Regions from separate parts of the Lysinibacillus louembei genome, predicted to be linked through region 2. Evidence: predicted binding sites of a transcription regulator. Region 2 holds the regulator's gene; each other region holds the start of a gene.
The links. Region 2 encodes LexA, which represses DNA repair genes until DNA is damaged. Its sites were predicted from a motif close to CGAACATATGTTCG; they were not measured.
Positions count from the first base shown of each region.

Region 1 (2,282 bases), 530 kb from region 2:
GAATTAAATGTATTTTTACCATTGCTTGTTTTAGGCTGTTTAAGCTCAGGTTTAGGCTATGTTATTTTCTACCAAATTGTTTCGACAGGTGGTCCTATTCTCGCCTTAATGGTAACATTTATTGTTCCTTTTATTACGGTAACTTTAGGTATCCTCTTTTTGCAGGAGCCTTTCCATTTAGGTATTGCAATTGGTTTACCTTTAATGATAGCGAGCCTAGTTGTTATGAACATTCAAGCACTTAAGAAAAAGCCTTCCGCTAAATAAAGGAAGGCTTTAAATATGTAGAGGATATAGAGATGAAATTAAACAAAATGCTTCCATTTAGCTGTTAAATGCTTATGTAACATTGCTGCATGGACATATTGCTTACAAAAAGATGTATATTGAATATCTAAATTGGAATCTACAAAATTTTTGAATGTGACGTTAATTTGACCTTCTTGATCTCGGATATTAATTAAGGAGTTGAATGATACCCATCCGTTTAAAGGAGATTTGGGAGACATTAAAGGGAACATAACATAAGGGTCTCCGTAGGTCATGGCGACTACAATGGGGAGTTTATGTTTATTTTCGCCGAAGTATTGTTTGGAAAGCTCTTTAGCAGATTGATAGCTGCTTCCCATTTGCCTACAAGAGGCATTAATAATTTTCATAGGGCTTTGTGAAACATAGAGGCAACCAGTTTTATCAAAGACGAGAGTATGTACTACTCGCTTGCCTTTTGGTATTGGTAAAAGCAAATAAGTTGCATTTGTAATATGATAAGATTTTACATGCTTCATATTTTGATTCAAACGAAGACCTCCTTCAATAAAATTGAATAGCCTACATCCTCTACAATATCCATTATAATACATATTTAGTGATAAACTCAATAATGAAATTGCATTTTAATTTGAATAGATAAAATTATCAGAAAATATTGCAAATTAAATTTACCTCCTATATAATAGAAAAAAGAGCATCGAGGTGATTAAAATGGATAAATACTATTCATACACTGAGTTTTTAAGGGCAGTAGGTCAGCAAGGAAACAAAAATCAATGTGAGCAGTTATTGAGCGATATTTATTTGGACTTATTTTTAAGTAGGCTTCAAAGATTGCAAAGAATTGAAAACTTAAAAGAATTAATCGATGTGGCACTAGATGAAAGAAATGAACGAGATTTTTACGCTTATACAAATGAATTACGTGAGTTGGAGGAACAACCAAATGAAGAAAGCATTGCCTTTATGTGAAACACTTAAAGGGTTGCAACATAAATAGAGCAGCATGTTAGAGAAAGGAAATCTAACGTGCTGTTTTTGTTTTGGTCAAAAATACAGCGATATAAATATCCGAGGAATATATGTTCGCTTAATTGTCGATATTTGAAAATGAATATGCTAAAATACAACTAACAAGATTGGCAAGAAGGGACGGAAAAGCATGACGGAAACTTTCGATTTACAATCAGCTTATCAACCAAATGGCGATCAACCGAATGCTATCAAGGAGCTAGTTAAAGGGGTGCAGGATGGCAAACGTCACCAAACATTATTAGGGGCAACGGGTACAGGGAAAACATTTACTATTTCCAATGTCATTCAGCAAGTGAACAAGCCTACTTTAGTAATGGCACATAATAAAACACTGGCGGGGCAATTATATAGTGAATTCAAGGAATTTTTCCCGAATAATGCGGTGGAATATTTCGTTAGCTATTATGATTACTATCAACCAGAAGCGTACGTACCACAAACGGATACGTATATTGAAAAAGATTCGAGCATTAACGATGAAATTGATAAGCTACGACATTCAGCAACATCCGCCTTATTCGAGCGCAGCGATGTCATTGTTATTGCCTCTGTTTCTTGTATTTATGGTTTAGGTTCGCCTGAGGAATATCGAGAGATGGTTGTGTCCATTCGCTCAGGAATGGAAATTGAGCGCAATGAGCTGTTACGCCGACTTGTCGATGTACAATATGAGCGCAACGATATTAATTTTATTCGTGGAACGTTTCGCGTGCGCGGCGATGTTGTGGAAATTTTCCCAGCATCACGTGACGAACATTGTATTCGTGTGGAATTTTTCGGAGATGAAATTGATCGTATTCGAGAAGTCAATGCATTAACAGGTGAAATTTTGTCAGAGCGTGATCATGTTGCGATTTTCCCAGCATCTCACTTCGTTACACGCGAGGAAAAAATGCGTAAAGCGATTGAAAATATTGAGGTTGAGCTAGAAGGGCAGCTCACAAAGTTTCGTGCGGAAGATAAGCTACTAGAGG
Region 1 is NZ_CP137624.1:250,925-253,206, reverse strand. It holds gene R6U77_RS01390 (DMT family transporter) at 1-267, shown strand, start outside; gene R6U77_RS01385 (competence protein ComK) at 306-800, opposite strand; gene R6U77_RS01380 (IDEAL domain-containing protein) at 985-1,245, shown strand; gene uvrB (excinuclease ABC subunit UvrB) at 1,436-2,282, shown strand, end outside.
Region 1: the regulator LexA is predicted to act here: its motif matches at 1,349-1,362, upstream of uvrB (excinuclease ABC subunit UvrB).

Region 2 (2,282 bases):
AAAGCCAATCCATTGCTCTGTTGACATTTTGCCTCGATATTGTTCGGCCAAAGACCATAGCGTATCTCCATGAGCAATAACAATTTCCTCATATTGTTCAATTTCTTCATCTGTAATTACTAGTATTGAAATGACAAACAGCGTAAATGCAACAAAAATTGCAATATAATTATTTTTTTTCAACCAATTCATATTTAACTCCTCCTAAATAAACAGAATATCCGTTCGGAATATATGTTCTTATAATAAAACGAACAAACGTTTCTTGTCAATATTTTTTTCGAACTAACGTTTGCTTTCTGTTTTCTCTTTTGTTATACTAAAAACAAGAAAATTTGTTCTACCAATTATGTGTTATTTAAGGCTTTATTTTAGTTCAGTAGGCTTTCTACATATGCTGAGCAAGACTAACTATAGTTCCCTCTCTTTATATTTAGAGAGGCAGGATATTTTACTAAAAATTAAAAGAGGTGAGTGAGTTGACAAAAGTATCAAAACGCCAAGAAGCAATTTTAGCTTTTATTAAAGAAGAGGTTAAGTCAAAAGGTTATCCACCGTCAGTTCGTGAAATCGGAGAAGCAGTCGGTTTAGCATCGAGTTCTACTGTGCATGGACATTTAGCTCGCTTAGAAAGCAAGGGACTTATTCGACGTGATCCAACAAAGCCACGTGCAATTGAAATTTTGGATACTAGCGATAATGATATTGAACAACAAGGTGTTATCCATGTCCCGTTAATCGGTAAAGTAACAGCTGGACTTCCTATTTCTGCCATCGAAAATATCGAGGAATATTTCCCGTTACCTAACTCCTATGGCTCTGCTGAAGATCAACTGTTTATGCTTGAAATTATGGGTGAATCAATGATTGAAGCAGGTATACTAGATGGAGATTATGTGATCGTAAAACAAACATCGACAGCCAATAATGGTGATATCGTAGTAGCAATGACAGAAGATAATGAAGCAACGGTTAAACGCTTTTATAAAGAAAAAACGCATTTCCGTTTACAGCCTGAAAACTCTTCAATGGACCCAATTTTAGTGAATCAAGTAACGATTTTAGGTCATGTTGTTGGACTATATCGTAAAATCCAATAAATGAAAAGCGGAGCTACCCATCTTTGGGCAGCTCCGCTTTTTAGCTAGCATAGCTTTCGAATCATTACATTGTGGAAATAAAGAAGAATATTTGAGGTTAAATGAATATGAAGAAAAATCACTAAAAAGCTTGCTAGTGAGGAATTAATGCTATTTTATATAACAAATAAAAAATGTGCATGTTCAACAATGATTGATAATTTCTCAAAAATAGCCCATTTCAATAATTAATAGCATGATTTTCGTGGATTTTTAAATAAAATTGGCGATTTCCTATGAAATTTATCTTCTATTAGTGGATGCTGTACTTCAGCAAATATTTTAACAAAACAGCAAAAGTGTCCGAAAAGGAGGTTTAATATACCTCTTTTCAGACACCCATATACCTTTTTATTATTTACATGCTTCAATAAATGCTTTAAAAAGTTTAATAGAATGCTCATCACCAGATGGTGCCATTGCCTCTGGATGCCATTGTACCCCAATACAAAATGGATGTCCTTCATGCTCAACCGCTTCGTTGATGCCATCTGCTGCAACACCTGCAATGACTAATCCTTCTCCTAGCTGATCAATTGCTTGATGATGGAAGGAATTTGTGCGGACTTGCTCCACATCAAAAATAGCATGAAGCTTTTCTCCATTAATTTTAACTGTATGTGTTGCCTCATCTCTTAAAGAAGCTTGCACATGTGCAATTGATTGCTCCGATTGTGATGGAATATCTTGAATTAACGTACCGCCAAATGCTACATTCAATACTTGATGACCGCGACATATTGCCAATATCGGCATATTGCGCTGAAAGGCATTTTGTACAATGGCTAAATCACTGTTATCTCGTTTTGTATGAAACATACCTAGCTTTTGATGCGGCTCTTGCCCATATAATTGCGGGTTGACATCATGTCCCCCAATTAATAGTAGACCGTCTACTTTATTTAATACTTGCTCCACGTCATATGCATCGAGATGTGGAATGCATAAAGGAATTCCTCCAGCTAGCTCTACAGACTGTATGTATGTTTCATTTATTTCTAGTTTTTTATCCCCTGTATGCATCGTTACCCCGATTATTGGCTTCATTATTACATTCTCCTCACTTGTAAGTTATTACTATTATCATATGCTAGTTATTTGCAGTGAGCAACGTAATTTTTAGATAATTCAAAAACCTATTTT
Region 2 is NZ_CP137624.1:3,684,068-3,686,349, forward strand. It holds gene yneA (cell division suppressor protein YneA) at 1-192, opposite strand, end outside; gene lexA (transcriptional repressor LexA) at 480-1,100, shown strand; gene R6U77_RS18475 (gamma-glutamyl-gamma-aminobutyrate hydrolase family protein) at 1,494-2,186, opposite strand; gene R6U77_RS18480 (prepilin peptidase) at 2,282-2,282, opposite strand, start outside.

Region 3 (2,282 bases), 780 kb from region 2:
AACGCCATCCACAATCGTTTCTACGCCAATTTCATGTGGTAATTCGCGATTCATACCAAGTGAAAATCCTTCATGGAATGGCGATGACCCACCGTATCTGGCATAAAAGCGTACATAATCACCCTGCTGTACTTCCATTTCTGTGTGAAACCAATTTAAAGCTGCATCCGTCAAAATAATTTTCATGAAGACCTCTCCCGACATACATTAATAATGTTATTTTAGCGGATTTCCTAAATGAGGAACAGCAAATTGCTTAGTTAGATGCCAAAGTGCTGCTAATTCAGACCTTGGCATTTTAAAGTTAAATCCATTTCACTTTCGGTTCTGTGCCAGCTTTAATACGTTTAATATTTTCGCGATGGCGATAAACGATAAACGTAAATAAAATGACAATTAAAATAAATAAGGCGAAATCACCTGTTAATACAAGATAGATTATGCTATAAATAAGGGCGATGAGTGCAACAATCATCGATGTTAAGCTCACCATTTTTGTTAATTTCAATGTAATAAAAAAGGCAACAAATAAAAGCAAAAATAATGGCCATGCGTAGCCTAGTACGACACCTGCAGAAGTAGCTACTGCTTTGCCACCTCGGAAGCTGGCGAAAATAGGGAAGATATGTCCTATGACAGCCACAACACCTAAAATTAATGCATGAATTTGCACATCCGCAAAAAATGGTAATAGCGGTAGCAATACAGCCGCAGTTCCTTTTAACACATCCATAATTGTGACAATTATCCCTGCCTTTTTGCCAAGGACACGGAAGGTATTGGTTGCACCTAAATTACCGCTGCCTTGCTGTCTAACATCTGTATGATAAAAAATCTTACCAATCCATAAAGCAGAGGGGATGGAGCCGATTAAATAAGCGCAAATAACAATTATAGCAATTGACATATATACGCTCCTTTCAAAATTGATAGTTGGTACTAATAGGTTGTAATAATGATTATACACTGATTACCTATTGATTGAATAGTAGATTGATTATTTTTTGTAATGTATGAATAAATACACGGCTCATATGAATAAGAGAAGTAAAGCACTTATTGAAAAATTGTGGTAGAATATCTATTTGTGTAGGGCTTTAGCGTATTGACAGCTAAGCTTATTCTTTAGTACGATAAAAGAAAAGAACGTTTGTTTGTATTTTTAGGGGGTATTTTTTTGGTGAAAGAACAACCAATCGCATACAATGACGATGCGATTCAAGTGTTAGAAGGCTTAGAAGCTGTTCGTAAAAGACCGGGTATGTATATCGGGTCAACGGATGGACGTGGGCTTCATCACTTAGTTTATGAAATAGTAGATAATGCAGTCGACGAAGCACTTGCAGGCTTCGGAGCGCATATTATTGTCAACATACATGAAGATAACAGCATTAGCGTGCGTGACTTTGGACGAGGAATGCCGACAGGAATGCATAAAATGGGTAAACCAACACCTGAAATCATTTTCACTGTTTTACATGCCGGAGGAAAATTTGGACAAGGCGGCTATAAAACAAGTGGTGGATTACACGGTGTCGGTTCATCTGTCGTCAACGCTTTAAGCAGCTTTTTAGAAGTATCGATTCATCGCGATGGACAAATTTATCGCCAGCGTTTTGAGGATGGTGGAAAGCCTGTAACATCGCTTGAAATTATCGGAAAAACAAAAGAAACAGGAACGCTCGTTCATTTTTTACCGGATGCAACGATTTTTTCTGTGACGAAATTTAATTATGATACGTTAGCAGAGCGTTTACGTGAATCTGCCTTTTTATTAAAGGGATTAAAAATTGAATTAATTGATGAACGTCCTGAAGGTATACATGAAGTATTTTATTATGAAAATGGGATTGAAGCATTTGTTACGTATTTGAATGAAGAGAAGGATGTTTTACATCCAGTTAAATATGTAGAGGGCATGCAGCAAGAAATCGAAGTGGAGTTCGCATTCCAGTTTAATGATGGCTATTCAGAAACAATGCTATCATTCGTTAATAATGTACGCACACGTGACGGTGGCACGCATGAAACAGGAGCAAAGGCTGCCATGACGCGTGTATTCAATGACTATGCACGTAAAATTGGATTGTTAAAGGAAAAGGAGAAAAACTTAGAGGGCACAGATGTGCGAGAAGGCTTGACGGCCATTGTATCGGTTCGTATCCCTGAGCATTTATTGCAATTTGAAGGGCAAACAAAGGGCAAGCTTGGAACAAGCGAAGCGCGTTCAGCCGTCGATGCCGTCGTATCGGAGCAGCTCTTATATGTATTAGAAGAAAATG
Region 3 is NZ_CP137624.1:2,906,890-2,909,171, forward strand. It holds gene R6U77_RS14440 (HesB/YadR/YfhF family protein) at 1-186, opposite strand, end outside; gene plsY (glycerol-3-phosphate 1-O-acyltransferase PlsY) at 305-907, opposite strand; gene parE (DNA topoisomerase IV subunit B) at 1,178-2,282, shown strand, end outside.
Region 3: the regulator LexA is predicted to act here: its motif matches at 1,144-1,157, upstream of parE (DNA topoisomerase IV subunit B).